DNA from 4 places in the Pseudomonas sp. CAU 1711 genome. Region 3 is predicted to be linked to each of the others. Evidence: riboswitches for the same ligand, from Rfam matches in the RefSeq annotation. Region 3 holds a riboswitch; each other region holds the start of a gene.
What was found. A riboswitch is a leader RNA that binds a small molecule or an ion and turns the genes downstream of it on or off. The one in region 3 is predicted to bind cobalamin.

Region 1: another riboswitch for cobalamin. It lies ahead of cobG (precorrin-3B synthase); the one in region 3 lies ahead of AAFN46_RS01085 (energy-coupling factor ABC transporter permease).
Region 2: another riboswitch for cobalamin. It lies ahead of cobO (cob(I)yrinic acid a,c-diamide adenosyltransferase); the one in region 3 lies ahead of AAFN46_RS01085 (energy-coupling factor ABC transporter permease).
Region 4: another riboswitch for cobalamin. It lies ahead of AAFN46_RS00470 (TonB-dependent receptor); the one in region 3 lies ahead of AAFN46_RS01085 (energy-coupling factor ABC transporter permease).

The regions. Positions count from the first base shown of each region.
Region 1 is NZ_JBDQQT010000007.1:58,581-63,409, reverse strand. Features, by position in the region: gene AAFN46_RS09530 (cobalt-precorrin-6A reductase) at 1-462, opposite strand, end outside; gene cbiE (precorrin-6y C5,15-methyltransferase (decarboxylating) subunit CbiE) at 459-1,661, opposite strand; cobalamin riboswitch at 1,715-1,911, shown strand; gene cobG (precorrin-3B synthase) at 2,000-3,295, shown strand; gene AAFN46_RS09515 (precorrin-8X methylmutase) at 3,292-3,918, shown strand; gene AAFN46_RS09510 (precorrin-2 C(20)-methyltransferase) at 3,915-4,661, shown strand.
Region 2 is NZ_JBDQQT010000007.1:33,704-38,532, forward strand. Features, by position in the region: gene cbiB (adenosylcobinamide-phosphate synthase CbiB) at 1-250, opposite strand, end outside; gene bluB (5,6-dimethylbenzimidazole synthase) at 247-897, opposite strand; gene AAFN46_RS09390 (cobyrinate a,c-diamide synthase) at 894-2,186, opposite strand; gene cobO (cob(I)yrinic acid a,c-diamide adenosyltransferase) at 2,302-2,913, opposite strand; cobalamin riboswitch at 3,031-3,249, opposite strand; gene AAFN46_RS09400 (class I SAM-dependent methyltransferase) at 3,311-3,973, opposite strand; gene AAFN46_RS09405 (C40 family peptidase) at 3,970-4,485, opposite strand; gene AAFN46_RS09410 (C40 family peptidase) at 4,562-4,829, opposite strand, start outside.
Region 3 is NZ_JBDQQT010000001.1:246,907-251,735, reverse strand. Features, by position in the region: gene AAFN46_RS01100 (ATP-binding protein) at 1-110, shown strand, start outside; gene AAFN46_RS01095 (response regulator) at 107-724, shown strand; gene AAFN46_RS01090 (heme-binding protein) at 822-1,310, shown strand; gene AAFN46_RS01085 (energy-coupling factor ABC transporter permease) at 1,395-2,075, opposite strand; cobalamin riboswitch at 2,129-2,324, opposite strand; gene AAFN46_RS01080 (hypothetical protein) at 2,426-2,566, shown strand; gene AAFN46_RS01075 (MFS transporter) at 2,672-3,823, shown strand; gene amrS (AmmeMemoRadiSam system radical SAM enzyme) at 4,010-4,829, opposite strand, start outside.
Region 4 is NZ_JBDQQT010000001.1:103,778-108,606, forward strand. Features, by position in the region: gene ribA (GTP cyclohydrolase II) at 1-54, shown strand, start outside; gene AAFN46_RS00460 (MFS transporter) at 51-470, shown strand; gene AAFN46_RS00465 (cobalamin-binding protein) at 470-1,267, shown strand; gene AAFN46_RS00470 (TonB-dependent receptor) at 1,368-3,251, opposite strand; cobalamin riboswitch at 3,332-3,539, opposite strand; gene dxs (1-deoxy-D-xylulose-5-phosphate synthase) at 3,591-4,829, opposite strand, start outside.

The DNA.
Region 1 (4,829 bases), on a different contig from region 3:
GGCATCGAGCAGGCGCAGGGTCCAGTGCTGGTGCGCGGGAATCTCGTCGAGATGCGCCAGCGGCTCGCGGCCGAGGGTGAAGAAGGGCTTGTGGAACGGCTGCAGCGCCCGGACCAGCGCGGCCCAGTCGGCCACCTCGCGCCAGTCGTCGTCGGGCCCCGGCTGCCAGTCGGGACGGCGCAGCGCCCAGCAGGGCACGCCGGCCAGGTGCGCGGCGGAGGCTGCATTGGCGCTGATCTGTGCGGCGTAGGGATGGGTGACGTCCAGCAGCAGATCGAAGCCTTCGCTGCGAATGAAATCGGCCAGGCCCTCGGCACCGCCGAAACCGCCCACTCGAATCTGACAGCTCAGATCGCCGGGCACCTTGCCCAGCCCGGCCAGGCTGTACAGATGCTCGGGGCCCAGGCGGCGGGCCAGGCGCAGCGCATCGCCGACGCCGCCGAGCAGCAGCATGCGGGTCATGGTTTGTGCACGTGCAGCAGGGTGATCGGCAGGGCGCTGCGCCAGGTGTCGAAGCCGCCCAGCGCCTGTGCCTGGGCCACGGCGATGCGGGTCAGCTCGCCGCCATGCTGTTCGCGGAAGGCCACCAGCATCGCCTCGCTCTGCAGGGTCACGGCATTGGCGATCAGCCGGCCGCCGGGCTTGAGCGCTTGCCAGCATTGCTCCAGCACGCCGGGCACGGTCACGCCGCCGCCGATAAAGATGGCGTCGGGCGCTTCCAGCCCGGCCAGGGCTTCGGGCGCCTCGCCGGCCACCAGTTGCAGCTGCGGCGCGCCGAGGGCGTCGCGGTTATGCGCGATCAGCTGCTGGCGGCCCTCGTTGGCCTCGATGGCGATGGCGCGGCAGCTCGGATGGCTGCGCAGCCACTCGATGCCGATCGAGCCGCAGCCGGCGCCGACATCCCACAGCAGCTCGCCGGGGCGCGGCGCCAGGCGGGCCAGGGTGATGGCGCGCACGTCGCGCTTGGTCAACTGGCCGTCGTGGCGATAGGCCTCGTCGGGCAGGCCGACGGTCAGCGGCAGCGGCTGCACGCCGGCATCGGCGCGGCACTCGACGGCCAGCAGATTAAGTGCGGCGACTTCTTCCACATTCCAACTGGCGGCCAGGCCATCGATGCGCCGCTCCAGCGGCCCGCCGAGGTGCTCCAGCACGCTCAGGCGGCTGGCGCCGAAGCCGCGCTGGCGCAGCAGGGCGGCGAGGGCGGCGGGACTGCCGCCGTCGTTGCACAGGATCAGCAGGCGCTGGGCTTGATGTAGATGCGCAGTAATGCTGGCCAGCGGGCGCGCCACCACCGACAGCAGGGTGACCTCCTGCAGCGGCCAGCCCAGCCGCGCGGCGGCCAGGGAGTAGGAGGAGGGCGCCGGCAGCACCAGCATCTCGCGTTCACTCACCTGGCGCGCAAGGCTGGCGCCGACGCCATAGAGCATGGGGTCGCCGCTGGCCAGCACGCAGGTCGGCGTGCCGCGCCGCTGCAGCACCGGCTCCAGGGCGAAGGGGCTAGGCCAGGCCTGGCGCGGGGCGCGGATGCACGGCGGCAGCAGCTCCAGCTGGCGCGGCGCGCCGACGATGCACTCGGCCGCCAGCAGCGCGCGCCGCGCCGCCTTGCCCAGGCCGGCATAGCCGTCTTCGCCGATTCCCACCACCGTCAGCCACTGCGCCATCGGCGCCTCCTACCTGTTGTCGAGACGCATGTCGCTGCGCCGGGCAAAGCGGGCATAATAGCGCCTTCGTCGGTGCCCGGCCCCCCATGGGGCATATGCGGGCCTAAGAGGGAACACGGTACAAGCCGTGGCTGCCCCCGCAACTGTAAGCAGCGAGTCGCTCCACATCCGCGCCACTGAGTAATCGGGAAGGCCGTGGGGCGGCGAGGACCTGTCAGCCAGGAGACCTGCCGACGACGCAGTCGCGAGTGCCAACATCGGGCGGGGTGTACCGATGCCGAGGAAGCCCCCGGGCTTGCTCTGGTCCGGTCGCCGCGTCGTTTTTTGTCGGTGACCGTTTGAAACCCGCTGCCCCTGCCACCTCCGCTGCGCATCCCTCGGCTTGCCCGGGGCTGTGGCGCGTCGTACCCGCACGCGACGGCGGCATCTGCCGGGTCAAGCTGCCCGGTGGCCTGCTCAGCAGCGCCCAGGCCCGCGCCGTGGCCGAGGCCGCGCACCTGTGCGGCAACGGCGTGCTGGAGCTGACCAACCGCGGCAACCTGCAGATTCGCGGCGTGCGCGAGGCATGCCAGGACCAGCTGCTGCGGCGCCTGCTGGCCGCCGGCCTGGGCCCGCGCGACCCCGCCGCCGACGATGTGCGCAACCTGCTGCTCAGCCCAGCCGCCGGTCGCGACTCGGCCGCCCATCTCGATACCCGGCCGCTGGCCGAACGACTGCTGGCGCTGCTGCAGGACCGCCCCGAGTTCCACGGCCTGTCCGCCAAGTTCGCCCTGCAACTGGACGGCGGCGAGGCCCTGGCCATGCTCGACCACCCGCACGATATCTGGCTCAGCGCCTTGCCCGGTGGGCAGCGCCTGGCCTTCGGCCTGGCCGGCAGCCCGCGCGACGCCGCGCTGGGTGCGGTCGCGGTCGCCGACGCGGTACCACTGGTGGAGGCGCTGCTGCGCCTGTTCCTGCGACAGGCCGGCGAACATACGCGCATGCGCCAGCTGCTGGCCGAGCGGCCGCTGGCGGCATTTCTCGCCGATCTGCCCGTGGCGCTGGAGTCCGCTCCGGCGCGGCCGGCACGCCTGCGGCAGGAGGGCCCGCCGCTGGGCGTGCATGCCCAGGTCCAGGCAGGATTGGTGATGCTGCTGGCCGGCGCGCCGTTGGGGCGACTGCAGGCCGAGCAGCTGCAAGCCCTGGCCGAACTGGCCGAGGCCGAAGGCAGCGGCGAACTGCGCCTGACACCCTGGCAGGGCCTGCTGCTGCCGGATGTGCGGGCCGAGCGCCAGGCCCGGGTGGCCGAGGCCATGCAGGGCATCGGCCTGCTGCTCGATGCCCGCGCGCCGCTGGCCAGGATGCTCGCCTGCAGCGGCAGCGCCGGCTGCGCCAGGGCGGAGGCGGACACCAAGGCCGACGCCCGGCGCCTGGCCGAGCGCCTGGCGCCGGGCTGCGCCCAGGTGCATCTGAGCGGCTGCCCGCGCAGCTGCGCCGCCGCCCATGTCGCGCCCTACACCCTGCTGGCCCGGCCCGGCGGGCGCTACGACCTCTATCGACGCGAGCGGGGGCAGGCCGGGTTCGGCCGCCCGCTGGCGTCGTCCCTCGACATCGACCAAGCCGGCGACTGGCTCGCCGCAGGAACGCCCGAATGATCGATTACATCCGCGATGGTCAGGAGATCTATCGCCAGTCCTTCGCCACCATCCGCGCCGAGGCCGACCTCGGCGCGATTCCCGCCGACCTGGAGAAGCTCGCCGTGCGGCTGATCCACGCCTGCGGCATGGTCGACGTGGTGCAGGACCTGCGCTTCTCGCCCGGTGCCGGCGCCGCCGGCCGCGCGGCGTTGGCCAGCGGTGCGGCGATTCTGTGCGACGCGCGCATGGTCGCCGAGGGCATCACCCGCGCGCGCCTGCCGGCGAACAACCCGGTGATCTGCACCCTCAACGAGGCGGACGTGCCGCAGCGGGCCCGCGAGCTGGGCAACACCCGCTCGGCGGCGGCGCTGGAGCACTGGCGCGAGCACCTGGAGGGCAGCGTGGTGGTGATCGGCAACGCGCCCACCGCGCTGTTCTACCTGCTGGAGATGCTCGACGCCGGCGCGCCCAAGCCGGCGCTGATTCTCGGCATGCCGGTGGGCTTTATCGGCGCGGCGGAATCGAAAGACATGCTCGCCGCCGACAGTCGCGGCGTGCCCTATGTGATAGTGCGTGGCCGCCGCGGCGGCAGCGCCATGGCCGCCGCGGCGGTCAACGCCCTGGCCACGGAGGTGGAATGATGCGCAAGGGACGTCTGCTCGGCCTCGGCGTCGGCCCCGGCGATCCGGAGCTGATCACCCTCAAGGCTCTGCGCCTGCTGCAGTCGGCGCCGGTGGTGGGTTACTTCGTGGCCAAGGCCAAGGCCAGCAAAGGCCAGGGCGGCAACGCCTTCGGCATTATCGAGGCCCATCTCACGGACGAGCAGCGCCGGCTGCCGCTGGTCTACCCGGTGACCACCGAGAAGCTGGCGCCGCCGCTGTCCTACGAGGACGTGATCGCCGACTTCTACGACACCTGCGCCGTGCAGATCGCCGCCGAGCTGGACGCCGGCCGCGACGTGGCGGTGATCTGCGAGGGCGACCCGTTCTTCTACGGCTCCTACATGTACCTGCATGACCGCCTGGCCGAACGCTACGAAGCCGAGGTGGTGCCCGGCGTGTGCTCCATGCTCGGCTGCGCCTCGGTGCTCGGTACGCCGCTGGTGTACCGCAACCAATCCTTGAGCGTGCTCTCCGGCGTGCTGCCGGAAGAGGAGCTGGAACAGCGCCTGCGCCATGCCGAGGCGGCGGTGGTGATGAAGCTCGGGCGCAACTTCGACAAGGTGCGCCGGGTGCTGCAACGCCTCGGCCTGGCCGAGCGTGCCCACTATGTGGAGCGCGCGACCATGGACAACCAGCGCATCGTGCCACTGGCCGAGGTCGACCCGCTGGCCTCGCCCTATTTCTCCATGATCCTGGTGCCGGGGGAGCAGTGGCGTGGTTGATTCGATAAGCACAGTCGTTCCTCCCCAGAGCGACCGGTGGAGAGGGCTGCTCCGGACAGCTCGCAGTATCTTCGGCGCACGGCGTGCCATTGGCTCCCTCACCCCAGCCCTCTCCCGGGGGGAGAGGGGGATACACGAGTTGTTTGGTGGCCTGAGTGGTAGGTGGTC
Region 2 (4,829 bases), on a different contig from region 3:
ACAGGACGAGGATATCGACCAGCCAGCCCAGGCTGGACAGGCTCAGCAGCCAGACCAGCAGCACCGGCGGCAGCACCGCCAGGCACCAGCCGGTGACGCCATGGCTGCGCCAGCCACGGCCGCCGGCGTTGAGGCGCGCCTCGATGCGCCGCGCCAGGTTGCCGAAGCCCACCAGCGGGTGCCAGCGCCGCGCCTCGCCCAGCCAGGCGTCCAGGCCGACGCCGGCCAGGGCGGACAGCGCCAGGCTCATGGGCGCCGCCCCCAGCGGTCGGCGAACACCAGCTGGTCCAGCGCCCGTTCGCTGGCCCAGCCCTCCTGCACCAGCATCGGCCGCTGGTAGAACTCGCCCACCGGCCCCAGGCAGAGCACCGCCACCGGCTGGCTGCCGGCCGGCATGCCGAGCAGCTCGGCCAGCGCCAGCGGATCGAACAGCGACACCCAGCCCAGCCCCAGGCCCTCGGCGCGGGCCGCCAGCCAGAGGTTCTGGATGGCGCAGGCGAGCGAGGCCAGGTCCATCTGCGGCATTGTGCGACGGCCGAACACATGGGCCTCGCGCCCGTCCATCAGCGCCGCCACCAGCAGCTCGGCGCAGTCGCGAATGCCCTCGACCTTGAGCCGCATGAATTCGTCGCTGCGCTCGCCCAGGGCCTCGGCGGTGCGCACCCGCTCGGCCTCGACCAGGCCATGGATGGCCTCGCGCAGCTCGGGCCGGGTGATGCGGATAAAGCGCCAGGGCTGCATCAGGCCGACGCTGGGCGCCTGGTGCGCCGCCCGCAGCAGGCGCGCGAGCAGCTCGGGCGCCACCTCGCCGCCGGCGAAGTGGCGCATGTCGCGGCGCTCGGCGATGGCGCGGTAGACCGCGGCGCGTTCCTCGGGGCTGAAGGCGTGGTCGCTCATGGCTGCAGCAGCTCGGCCGTCGCCCTGGGGTTGGACGGCAGGTAGAAGTGGATATAGGAGGCGGTCAGGCGGCCGCTGCGGTACACCGCCTCGGCCACCGCCTTGCCGTTCGGGCAGACGCCCCTGGCCAGCGGCGCCGCGGCGCAGTCCAGCACGGAATGGTGGTAAGTATGCCCGCGCAGCATGCCTTCCGGCAGCTCCACCTGCTGCAGGGCCAGGGCGGCCAGGCGCGGCTGCATGCGCGCGCTGCCCGGCAGCAGGCCGAGCAGCTCGGCGCCCTCGCCCTGCTTGTCGGTCAGCGCGTCGAGCAGGTAGAGCATGCCGCCGCACTCGGCGAGCAGCGGCTTGCCGGCGCCATGGTGGGCGCGGATGGCCTGCAGCATGGCGCGGTTGCCGGCCAGGGCCGCCAGGTGCAGTTCGGGATAGCCGCCGGGCAGGTACAGGCTGTCGACCGCCGGCAACGCCGCATCGGCCAGTGGCGAGAAGAACACCAGCTCGGCGCCCAGCGCGCGCAGCAGGTCGAGGTTGGCCTGGTAGAGGAAGGCGAAGCTGGTGTCGCGCGCCACGCCGATGCGCACGCCGCGCAGCAGCGGCTCGATGACCTGCGCGGCGGGCGCGGCAAAGCTCACCGGCTCGGGCAGCAGCATGCCGGCGCTGGCCAGCAGGGCATCGGCGGCGGTGTCCAGGCGGGCGTCCAGGTCGGCCAGTTCCTCGGCCTGGATCAGCCCCAGGTGGCGGCGCGGCAGCTCCAGCGCGGCGCAGCGCGGCAGGCCGCCGAACCAGCGGATCGACTCCGGCAGGCTGTCGCGCAGGATGCCGTTGTGCCGCTCGCTGCCGGTGCGGTTGGCCAGCACCCCGGCGAACGGCAGGTCGGCCTGGAAATGCGCCAGCCCATAGGCCAGGGCGCCGAAGGTCTGGGCCATGGCGCCCGCCTCGATCACCCCCAGCACCGGCACGCCGAAGCGCCGCGCCAGGTCGGCGGCCGAGGGCGCACCGTCGAACAGGCCCATGACGCCCTCGATCAGGATCAGGTCGGCCTCGCCCGCCGCCTGCCAGAGCAGGCGCCGGCACTCTTCCTCGCCGACCATCCACAGGTCGAGCTGGTACACCGGCGCGCCGCTGGCGCGGGCGAGGATCATCGGGTCGAGGAAGTCGGGGCCGCACTTGAACACCCGCACCTTGCGCCCGGCGCGCGCGTGCAGGCGCGCCAGGGCGGTGGTGACCGTGGTCTTGCCCTGGCCGGAAGCGGGGGCGGCGATCAGCAGGGCCGGGCAGCTGCGAGCGCTCATTGCCCTCTCCCCGGCCCTCTCCCGCACGCGGGAGAGGGAGAAGTGAATCCGCGGCCATTACGAGCGACTCCCCTCGCCCATTTATGGGAGAGGGGCTGGGGGAGAGGGTAGTGACTCAAAACTCCACCCCTTTCTGCGCCTTCACCCCGGCCTTGAAGGCGTGCTTGACCAGGCCCATCTCGGTGACGGTATCGGCCGCCTCGACCAGGCCCGGCTGGGCGCCGCGGCCGGTCACCACCACATGCTGGGCCAGCGGGCGCGCCTCGATATCGGCGAGCACTTGGTCCAGCTGCAGGTAGCCGTGCTTGAGGGCGATATTCAGCTCGTCGAGCACCACCAGGCCGATGCTGTCGTCGGCCAGCAGACGGCGCGCCACCTGCCAGGCCTCGGCGGCCATGGCGATGTCGCGCTGGCGATCCTGGGTCTCCCAGGTGAAGCCTTCGCCCATGACGAACCACTGCACTTCATCGGGGAAGCGGCGAAAGAAGGCCTCTTCGCCGGTGCTGGCGGCGCCCTTGATGAACTGCACCACGCCGACCCTGATGCCGTGCCCCAGGGCGCGGGCGACCATGCCGAAGGCCGAGCTGCTCTTGCCCTTGCCGTTGCCGGAATGCACCAGCAGCAGGCCGTACTCGTCCTGGGCCTGCTCGATCTTCTGGTCGATCAGCGCCTTCTTGCGCTGCATGCGGGCGCGGTGGCGGGCGTCGCGTTCGGCCGATTCGCTCATCTGGGGCTCCTGGGCGCGCGGGCGCCGTGCACGCCCGAGGCGGGCGCAGTCGATCGGGGCAGGAGGGACAAAGGCGGCGGCCGGGCACGGGCCCGCGACCGCAGAGCCCGCCGCACTGCCGTGGAAAACGCGACAGGCCGGTCTCCGGGCTCGCGAGCCGGGCCTGGGGCCCGCAGGTCGCGCCTTCCCGTGCAGAGGCACAGTGGCATAGTGCGACCCTTGTCTCGCCTACCGTTGCGGGGGCAGCGCCGGATTGCTCGTCAACGAATGGACCGGCTTCCCTGTTTCACCCCTCGCACGCCATGCGTCGGGGGCACCTGTTGCTGGCGCGCAGGGTAGAGGCTGGGGCCGGGAGCGTCAACGCCACGGCGCCTCAGTGGCGCGCCTGCGTGCCGGCTCAGCGCTTGCGGCACAGGGTCAGGCCGTCGCCCAGCGGCAGCAGGCTGAGGTCGACGCGGCTGTCGCGCTTGAGCGCCCGGTTGAGCGACTGGATGGCGCGGGTGTCCTGGCTGTCCGGGCTCTGCTCCAGCACCCGCCCGCTCCACAGCACGTTGTCGAACAGGATCAGCCCGCCCCTGCGCACCAGCGCCAGGGCATGCTCCAGGTACACCGGGTAGTTGGCCTTGTCGGCGTCGATGAAGATCAGGTCGAAGCTCTCGACCTCGCCGGCGCGTTCCAGGGCATTCAGGCTCTCCAGCGCCGGCGCCAGACGCAGTTCGATGCGCTCGCCGACGCCGGCCTCGTACCAGTAGCGCTCGGCGATGGCGTTGTACTCGCCAGGCAGGTCGCAGCAGATCAGGCGGCCGTCGGCCGGCATCGCCTGGGCCATGCACAGGGCGCTGTAGCCGGTGAAGGTGCCGATCTCGAGAATCTTGCGCGCGCCGCTGATCTGCACCAGCAGGGCCATGAACTGACCCTGCTCGGGCGCTATCTGCCAGCGCGCCATGGGCAGCTGCGCGGTCTCTTCGCGCAAGCGCTTCTGCAGCGGCGACTCGCGCAGGGAGACGTCGAGCAGGTACTGGTAGAGGGCGTCGTCGAGGCTCAGGGTGCGGTTGGTCATGGTTGCTGCGCCAGGTGCCGGCCGGCCAGCACGCGCTTGCCGGTGAGGAAGGTCTTCTGCCAGTAGGCCTGGCTCAGATGGTCCAGGCGCACCGTGCCGCCACTGGACGGCGCGTGGACGAAACGCCCCTCGCCGACGTAGATGCCGGCGTGGCTGACCTTGCCGCCGCCATCGGTGGCGAAGAACACCAGGTCGCCGCTCTGCAACTGGTCGCGGTTCACGCTGGGCGCACGTATCAGGATCATCTCGCGGGTCGAGCGTGGCAGGGCGATGCCGGCCGAGTTGCGGTAGACGTAGCCGATCAGGCCGCTGCAGTCGAAGCCGCTGTCCGGTGTATTGCCGCCGTAGCGGTAGGGCGTGCCGACCAGGCCGATGGCGCTGATCAGCACATCGCTGGCGCTGGCGTCGGTCGTGGCGAAGGGGCTGGGGGAATGTTCGACGGGAGGGTTGCCGGCGCAGGCGGTGAGCAGCGCGGCGAGGGCTAGCAGGGAGAGACGAGCCGTGAAATGCATGGGGCGGGCGTCCTGGCCGGAATGCGCCCTACTCTGCCGGCTCGCGGCCACGGGTGCAAGCCCGCGGCCGGATGCGCTAGCGCTGCTGGGTCTCGGCTTCCTGCTCCGGGGCCAGGGCCAGCACGCGCTTGGCCTCCATGTAGCTGCGGCTCCAGTAGCTGTCGTCGAGGCTGTCGATGCGCACGCCGCCGCTGCGGCTGCTGCTGGAGTGGATGAACTGGTCGTCGCCCAGGTAGATGCCGGCGTGGCTGACGCGGCCGCGGCCACGGTTGTTGAAGAAGATCAGGTCGCCCGGCTCCAGCTCGTCGCGGGCCACCAGCGGCGCGTCGAGATTGATCATCTCG
Region 3 (4,829 bases):
TGTGCGAAACTTTGGCAGGGGCCATAGACGGGCGCATCGGCGCCCGCAACCTCGCGCCCTCGGGCGCCTGCTTCACGCTGCGCCTGCCCCGCGCCGGAGATGCCGCATGAGTCACTCCCCGCTGGTATACCTGGTCGACGACGACGATGCCGTGCGCGACGCCCTGGCGCTGCTGCTGCGCAGTGTCGGGCTGCGCAGCGAGAGCCACGGCGACCCCCAGGCCTTCCTGTCCGCGCTATCGCCGCAGTCGATCGGCTGCGTGGTCCTCGACATTCGCATGCCGGGCATCGGCGGGCTGGACGTGCTGGCACGGCTGGCGGAGATCTCCGACCTGCCGGTGGTGATGCTGACCGGTCACGCCAACGTCGACCTCTGTCGCCGCGCCTTCAAGGGCGGTGCCATGGAGTTCCTGCAGAAGCCGGTGGACGACGACGTCTTTCTCGAAGCCGTGCAGGCCGCCGTGCGCAGCCATGTCGCCGGGCGCGAGCGCCAGGCCCTGAGCCAGGCGGCCGCCGAGCGCCTGGCACGCCTTTCCGGGCGCGAGCGCGAAGTGCTGGTGCGCATAGTCCAGGGCATGAGCAACAAGGAGATCGCGCGCGAATTCGACCTGTCGCCGCGCACCGTGGAAACCTATCGGGCCCATGTCTTCGACAAGCTCGAGGCCGACTCGCTGGCCCAGCTCATCCGCCAGTACGCCAGCCTGCTGGACCCGTCCTCTCCGTAGCGCTACGGAGGCCAGGGCGTAGCCGACCGCATACCGCCGTCGCCCGGCGCCGAGCACACTGGCCGCTCCTCAACTCGCCGCACAGAAGGACATAGCCATGCCTCGTTACCCTCTCGCCGCACTGTTCTGCGCCCTGACTTTCACCGGCGCCGCCCAGGCCGCCGTGCTGCAGGAAAGCAACATCTCGACTGCCGACGCCCAGCGACTGGTGACTGCCACCGTCAGCGCCTGCCAGGCCAAGGGCTACAACGTGAGCGCCGCGGTGGTGGACCGCGCCGGCCTGCTGAAGGCATTCGCGCGCGCCGACAATGCCGGCCCCCACACCATCGAGTCCAGCCGCGCCAAGGCCTTCACCGCCGCGTCCACCAAGGTGGCGACCCTGACCATGATGGAAAACGCGCAGAAGAACCCGGGCGCCAGCAACCTGACCGATATCCCCGGCTTCCTCCTGCTCGGCGGTGGCGTTCCGCTCAAGGCCGGCGACAGCCTCATCGGCGCCATAGGCGTGGCCGGCGCCCCGGGTGGCCATCTGGACGCCCAGTGTGCCGATGAGGTCCTGGCGGCAAACGCCGCGCTGTTCGAGTAAGAGGCCGTCGCGCCAACCCGCCTCACGGGCCGCGTTGGCGCGACGCCGAGACAGCCGGAGCGGAACTCCGGCCGGGCGGCGGGATCAGGCCGGCTGGTGCAGGCGCACGTTGAACAGCGGGCCCTGGCTGTAGCGGGACAGGGACTTGGCGAGCGCCAGCACGCCGAGGTCGACCAGCGGCTCGAGCAGGATCACGCTCATGTAGGCCAGGCCGAAGCTGCCCACCGAGGCCAGGTTGTCGGCGCCGAAACCGTTGCCGTAGAAGGCCCAGAAGGCCACCCAGGCGACGATGCCGCCCTGGTAGGCGGTGGACAGGGCCAGCGCCTGCTTGTAGGAGGTGTCCACATAAGCGGTGCGCGCCGGGATGATGCGCCTGGCCAGCAGCTGGATGCCCCACAGCGGCAGCAGCAGGGTGGTGACGTTCATGCCGTACTGCGGCAGGTCGAACTGGGCGAAGAGCAGGCCCTGGAGCAGCAGGCCGGTGGCCAGACCGACGGCCGCGGCGCCGGCACCGAACAGCAGCAGCAGGGTCGAGCCGAGGATCAGGTGCACCTCGGAGACGCCCACCGGATGGTGCGGCAGGACCTCGAAGAAGCAGAACACCAGGGCCGTGGCGATCAGGCTGCGCAGGGCCAGGGCCAGCGCGCCGCCGTTGTCGCGCAGGCTGTCACGGGCCAGCTTGAGGCTCAGGCCAAAGGCGGCGCTGGCGGTGGCATAACTGAGCAAGAGCTTGGCGCCTTCGACGACGCCGGGTTCGATGTGCATATGGGTTCCTTTGCCGCGCCCACCGCGCGGCGATCTGGATGAGAGGGTCGGGCGCGGGGCCCCTGGGCGATGGCAGGTCTCCTGGCTCGCGGCTCGGCGCTCCGCCCGCCTTCCCGGCCTGGGGCCAGTGGCGTGTGGGCTTCGCTCGCCGCTTACAGTTGCGGGGGCAGCCAGGGCGTTGGCGACATGCGCCGCACCCTGTTCCCTTTTCATCCGCCCGCAGGCGGAACCATCGGCGGCCACCTTAGCGCTCCGGCCCGACAAAAGACAGCCCGTCCGCCGCGCGTTGACCCCGACCAGCCCCGGGCCTAGACTGCGCGGCCCCATTCCCGACCACACGCTCTACCGCCATGCTGTCGCTCGCCCACCTGCCCTGCTCCGCCCAGCCCGATCCCGAGCTGCTGGCGCGCACCCGGCCGGGCGACGCCAAGCTCAAGCGCCGGCGCAGCGTGCTGTTCGCCTTCACCTTCTCTCCTCCCCGCTGCCGCTGAGCCTTCCGCGGCCGCCTCGGCGCCGCTCCATCGCCTCGCGCGCCCGCCGCGCGGGGGCTCATCGCTATTGGCCGCGCCCGGGCCGCAAACGGGCGGGAGAGAGATATGCATCGCTGGTCATTGTTCGTCCTGATCTTCGCCGTGTCCGTGGTCGGCCTGAGCATGGGCGCCACCCTGCCGCTGGTGGCGCTGCGCCTGCACCAGACCGGCTTCGGCAGCCTGGTCATCGGCCTGATGTCCGCCCTGCCGGCGGCCGGCATGATGCTCGCCGCCCTGCTGGTGAACCGCCTGTGCCGTCAGTTCAGCGGCCGCTCGCTGTACCTGGGCTGTTTCGTCCTGTGCCTGCTCGGCCTGCTCGCCCTGCTGGCGGAGGCGCCGTCGCTGGTGCTGCTGGTCGCCGCGCGCCTGCTGCTGGGCCTGGGCATGGGCGTGCTGGTGATACTGGGCGAGAGCTGGGTCAACGAGCTGTGCAACGAAAGCAGGCGCGGTCAGGTGGTGGCGCTGTACGCGGCCTGCTTCACCGGCTGCCAGCTGGGCGGCCCGCTGCTGATCAGCCTGTTCGGCGCCGCCAGCGCCTGGCCGGTGCTGCTGGTGCTGCTGGCCAACCTGCTGGCCCTGGCGCTGGTCTGGCACAGCCTGCCGGCGCACGGGTCGGAGCCGGCCGAGCAGGCGCCACGGCGCTTCTCCCTGCTCGGCTTCGTCCGCGTGGCGCCGGCCCTGTGCCTGGGCGTGCTGTTCTTCGCCTTCTTCGATGCCGTGGTGCTGTCGCTGTTTCCGCTGTACGCCGGCGCCCACGGCTGGGCGCTGGGCGTGGCGGCGCTGATGGCCAGCGTGATCCTGGCCGGCGACATGCTGTTTCAGGTGCCGCTGGGCTGGCTGTCCGACCGCCTCGACCGGCGCGCCCTGCACCTGGCCTGCGGGGTGCTGACCCTGGCGCTGGGCCTGGCCCTGCCCTGGCTGATCGAACAGCGCACGCTGCTGTGGCCGGCGCTGGTGCTGCTCGGCGCGGCCGCCGGCGGCATCTATACCCTGGCCCTGGTGCTGATCGGCCAGCACTTCCGCGGCCCCGACCTGATCACCGCCAACGCCTGCGTCGGCCTGCTGTGGGGCGTCGGCAGCCTGCTCGGCCCGCTGCTCAGCGGCGCGCTGATGGCCAGCGGCCCGCAGGGCCTGCCGCTGGCGCTGTGCCTGGCCGCCAGCCTGTTCGTGGTGAGCGCCGCCGGCGCCCTGCGGCGCAGGGCCGCGCGCACGGCCTAGGTGGAGTGTGGCTCCCCTCTCCCCATGGGAGAGGGGCCGGAGGTGAGGGCCACGTCAGACGGCTCGGAGACGCTCCCTCACCCCAACCCTCTCCCGGAGGGAGAGGGGCTAGCACCTAGGATGGGTCGAGCCGCGCAGCGATTCCCATCGCCGTCGCATCGGGGGTTCGCCACATGGCGCCCCTGCCTAGGCGCTCAGGCGCACCGGGATGCGGCGCTGGCCGAAGGCGCCGGCGAAGGGGCGGAAGCGCCCGACCAGGCGCCGGCCGCAGGCCAAGCAGTGGCCGTCGTCGTCGAGCCGGTAGTGCAGGATGCGGTGCCAGTCGCGCACGATCAGCGCGGCGCCGCAGCCGGGGCAGAAGGTGGTGCCGCCCTCGGTGTCGTGCACGTTGCCGGTGTAGACGTGGCGCAGGCCCTGGGCCAGGCCGATGGCACGGGCGCGGCTGAGGGTCTCGGGCGGCGTCGGCGGCACGTCGAGCATCTTGAAGTCGGGATGGAAGGCGGTGAAGTGCAGCGGCACCTCCTCGCCCAGTTCGTCGCGCACCCAGCGGCACAGCGCCTCGATCTCGGCATTGCCGTCGTTGTAACCGGGGATCAGCAGGGTGGTGATCTCGGTCCACACCTGCGTCTCGTGGCACAGGTAGACCAGGGTATCCAGCACCGGCTGCAGGTGGGCGCCGCTTAAGCGGAAGTAGAACTCCTCGGTGAAGGCCTTGAGGTCGACGTTGGCCGCGTCCATCGCCGCGTAGAACTCGCGCCTGGGCTCGGCATGGATATAGCCGGCGGTCACCGCCACCGGGTGCAGGCCCAGCGCGCGGCAGGCCCGGGCGGTGTCGATGGCGTACTCGGCGAAGATCACCGGGTCGTTGTAGGTGAAGGCCACGCTGGCGCAGCCGGCCTCGACGGCGGCGCGGGCGATGCGCTCGGGGCTGGCCTGGTCCAGCAGGCTGTCCATCTCGCGCGACTTGCTGATGTCCCAGTTCTGGCAGAACTTGCAGGCCAGGTTG
Region 4 (4,829 bases), 140 kb from region 3:
GCCGGCAAACTCGGCCACATGCTGGGGCTGCAGCACCAGGAAGAGACCGAGTGACCCGCGCCGAGGTGCGCCGCCGGCTGGCCCTGGAATGGTGGCGCTGGCTCGGCTTCGCCCTGGCGCCGCTGTTCTTCCTCAACCTGCTGTTCGGCGCCAGCCGGGTCTTGCCCGGCGTGCTGGAGATGCCGCTGTTCATCGCCGGCCTGGCCTCGATGTTTGTCAGCCTGCCGCTGTTCTCCGCCTACAAGCGCGCGCTGCTCGCCACCGAACGCGCGCTGGATGGCGAGCACGAGCGCGAGGCCTGGCTGGCCCTGGCCGTGCAGCGGCGCAAGGCCTTCCTCGGCGCCGGTCTGCCGGCCTGGATCGGCGCCATCGCCCTGTTCAGCGGGCTGAATGCCGTCGCCCTGATCCTCCTCGCGTTGAGCAGCGTGGTGCTGCTCAGCCTCTACCGCATTCCCCGCCAGTTGGGCTGATGCGCTGGCTGCTGGGCGCCTGCCTGCTCGCGCTGGGCCTGCCGCTGGCGGCGGCGGAGCGAGTGGTCAGCCTGGCGCCCTCGATGTCCGAGATCATGCTGGAACTGGGCGCCGAGGCGCGCCTGGTCGGCATGCTCGACGGTGGCGAGCGGCCGCCCGAGCTGGCCGGCGTGGCCTCGGTGGGGCGCTATGGCCAGCTCGAGCTGGAGACCCTGCTGGCCCTGCGCCCCGACCTGCTGCTGCTATGGCCGGACAGCGTGCCGCAAGCCCAGCGCGCGCAACTGGAGTCCTTCGGCATCCCGCTCTATGTCGGCGAGCCGCATGATCTGGAGGAGCTGGCCGGGCAGTTCGCCGAGATCGGCGCGCGGGTCGGGCACGGCGAGCGCGGCCGGCAGCTGCGCGACGAGTTTCTCCAGGGCCTGGCCGAGCTGCGCCGGCAGTACCGGCGCGAGCCGCCGCTGGCGGTGTTCTACCAGGTCTGGCACCAGCCGCTGTACAGCATCGGCGGGCGGCAGATCATCGCCGACGCCCTGGCCGTGTGCGGGGCGCGCAATATCTTCGCCGACCTGCAGCTGCCGGCGCCGCAGGTCAGCGTCGAGGCGGTGCTGAGCCGAGCGCCGCAGGTGATACTGGCCGGCAGCGAGGAAGAACTGCAGCACTGGCGGGCCTGGCCACAGTTGCCGGCGGTGCGTCTGCGGCAGCTGTGGGTGGTGCCGGACAAGGGCCTGGAACGGCCCAGCTTCCAGATGCTGGCGGCTACCGAGAAGCTCTGCGCGTTGCTGGCTCGGGCCAGGTAGGATCGGCCCTCAGGAGGCAAGGATGGCGAGCTTGCTCGCGCACTTGCATTGGCGAGCAGAGGGCTCGGCGCCGCCCTCGCTCCTATGTCAGCGGGGCCGCTTACAGCTCGGGCGTCCAGACAAAGCCGAGCAGCGCGCTGCGGCCCTCCTGGCTGTAGGCATAACGCTGGCCTTCGTGCTGGTACAGGGCGCGCTGGTAATCCTTGTCCAGCAGGTTGTCGATCTTCGCCTCCAGCTTCAGCTCGGAACTCGTCTGCCAGCTGCCGCGCAGGCCGACTAGGCCGTAGCCGCCCAGTTGATACTGATTGTTCGGGTCGTCGTAGCTGCTGCTGACGGCCTGCCAGCTGGCGCCGACGGCGAAGTCGCCGAAGCTGCGGTCCAGATCCAGGCTCAGGGTGCGACGGGCGCGGCGGTTGAGGGTGTGGCCGCTGTCGCGGTCGCGCGGGTCGACGAAGGCCACGCCCAGCTGGCCCTGCCAGCCGAACAGTTCCTGCTGCAGCGCTGCCTCGAAGCCGTGGATGCGTGCCTTGGCGATGTTCTGCGGGATGAAGTCCTGATCGTTGGCGATGGCGTCCTCGATATCGGTGCGGTACAGCGAGGCCTCCAGGCTGGTGCTCTCGGCCAGCTGGCTGCGCCACTGCAGCTCGTAGCTCTTGGAGTGCTCGGGCTTGAGGTTCGGGTTGCTGTAGTCCGGGTAGTAGAGGTCGTTGAAGGTCGGCGCGCGGAAGCCTTCGCTGTAGGACAGGATCAGGTCGTTGGTGGCGTTCAGCGGCAGGGTCAGGGCGCCGCTCCAGGTGTTCTCGCTGCCGAACTGCTCGTTCTTGTCGTGGCGCAGGCCCAGTTCGGTGGAGAAGCTTTCGCCCTGGTAGCGGTGCTGGACGAAGGCCGCCTGGTTCCAGCGCTGCTGCTGCGCGAAGGCGGTGTTGCTGTTCAGCTGGTCCTCGTACCAGTCGCCGCCCAGCAGCAGGCTGTGGCTGTCGTTCAGATCCAGGGTGTTGAGCCAGGTGAGCGAGTCGCGGTAGGTGTTGAACACGCCGCGCTCGGCGCTGAGCTTGTCCAGGCTCTTCTCGCGGTTCTCGGCGTGGCCGAGTTCCAGGCGGCTGCTCCAGGCGTCGTTGATCTGCGCGTCGAGGTAGCTGGAGACGCTGCTGAGGCTGAAGTCGCTGTAGGGCTGCTGGCCGACCGACTCGAAGGTGGCCATGTCGAAGCGGCCGAAGGGGTTGTCGAACTCGCTGCGGCCGCGCTGGTCCAGCACGTTGATGCCGGCCTCCAGGCTGTCGCTGAAACTATGGCTGAGGCTCAGGCTGAAGGCCTTGTTGCGATAGGCGTCGTGGTCCTGGTCGGAGTCGTAGGAGGGGCCGGTGCGATCGATGCCGTCGGTTTCGTCGAGGCTACCGGCCAGGCTGAAGCGGGTCCGTTCGTCGCCACCGGAGAGGCCGGCGCTGCGCCGCCAGCTGTCGTTGCTGCCATAGCTCATGCGTACGAAGGGGCGCAGGCCGTCGCCGGCGCTGCGGCGGGTGAATATCTGCACCACGCCGCCGATGGCGTCGGCGCCATACACCGCCGAGCGCGGGCCGCGCAGCACCTCGATGCGCTCGATCTGCTCGACATTGAGGTGCTGCAGGTTGCTGTCGCCGGAGCTGGCCGAGCCGATGCGCATGCCGTCCACCAGCACCAGGCTCTGGGCCGACTTGGTGCCGCGGATATACAGGCCGGCCAGGCTGCCGGTGCCGTTGCTGGTGACCTGAACGCCGGGCACGCGGTTGAGCAGCTCGACCACCGAGGTGGGCTGCAGGCGCTCGATATCGGCGCGGGTGAACACCGTGCTGGCGCTGCTGCTGGCGGCGCGCTGCTGCACCTCGCGATTGGCGGTGATCAGGGTTTCGGGCAGCTTGATCGCAGCCTCCTGCTCGGCGGCCGGGAGGGTGCCGGGAAGCAGGGCCGCGGCCAGGGCCGAGAGGGGCAGGGAATGGGACAGCTTCATCGATGATCCTCAAAGGTTCGCGCTTCGAGGAGGGCCGGCACAGGCGCGCGGCGGCGCCTGACGGCGCGGCCCTCCGCAGCACCAGTCGAAATCCAGCGGGCCGGTCTCCGGGCTCTCGACACCGATCCGCCTGCCTTCCCGGGGGGAACCCAGTGGCGTTGCGCGGACCTGCAGCCAGGCTGCGGTCGATTACCGTTGCGGGGGCAGCGCCGGGATTGCTTATGCAGCGCACCGGCTTCCCGATTATCGCCGGCCTGTGGCCGGCGCACCCGATGGAAAGCAAAAACGCCGCGCACCTTAGTGCACGGCGTGTTGCAGCTCAAGCGAGTTTAGTCGGGTTCAGCTTGAGCGCGGCTCAAGTTGCTGCAGGCGGCGACACACGGCGGCCCCGATGCCGGCCGCGTCCAGGCCGCACTCGGCGAGCATCTGCGCCGGCTTGGCGTGTTCCACGTAGTAGTCCGGCAGGCCCAGGTGCAGCAGCGGCTTGAGCAGGTTCTCGGCGGCGAGGAACTCGCTCACCGCGCTGCCTGCGCCGCCCATCACGGCGTTTTCCTCGATGCTCACCAGCAGCTCATGGCTGGCCGCCAGCTCGCGCAGCAGGGCCTGGTCCAGCGGCTTGACGAAGCGCATGTCGACCACCGTCGCATCCAGCTTCTCGCCCACCTGCAGGGCCTCGGCCAGTTGCACGCCGAACACCAGCAGGGCGACCTTCTGGCCCTGGCGGCGCAGCACCGCCTTGCCGATCTCAACCGTCTGCAGCGCCGGCTCGATGGTCGCGTTGGGGCCGCTGCCGCGCGGGTAGCGCACCGCCGCCGGGCCCTGGAACTGGTAGCCGGTGGAGAGCAGCAGGCGCAGTTCGTTCTCGTCGCTGGGGGTCATCACCAGCATGCCGGGGATACAGCGCAGGTAGGACAGGTCGAAGCTGCCGGCGTGGGTCGGGCCGTCCTCGCCGACCAGACCGGCGCGGTCGATGGCGAAGGTGACGTCGAGGTTCTGCACCGCCACGTCGTGGATCAGCTGGTCGTAGGCGCGCTGCAGGAAGGTGGAGTAGATCGCCACCACCGGCTTGGCGCCGTCGCAGGCCAGGCCCGCGGCCAGGGTCACCGCGTGCTGCTCGGCGATGGCCACGTCGAAATAGCGCTCGGGGTAGCGCTCGCTGAAGGCCACCAGGTCGGAGCCTTCCTTCATCGCCGGGGTGATGCCGACCAGGCGCGGGTCTGCGGCGGCCATGTCGCACAGCCACTGGCCGAACACGCTGGAGTACTTGGGCCCGGAGGCCTTCTTCGGCTGGCCGGTGGCCTGCAGCGGCTCCAGCTTGGTGATGGCGTGGTAGCCGATCGGGTCGGCCTCGGCCGGGGCGAAGCCCTTGCCCTTCTTGGTCACCACATGGAGGAACTGCGGGCCGTCCAGGTCGCGCATATTGCGCAGGGTGGCCAGCAGGGTGGGCAGGTCGTGGCCGTCGATGGGGCCGACGTAGTTCCAGCCCAGCTCCTCGAACAGGGTGCCGGGCACCAGCATGCCCTTGGCGTGCTCCTCGACCTTGCGCGCGATCTCCCAGGCGCCCGGCAGGCTGGAGAG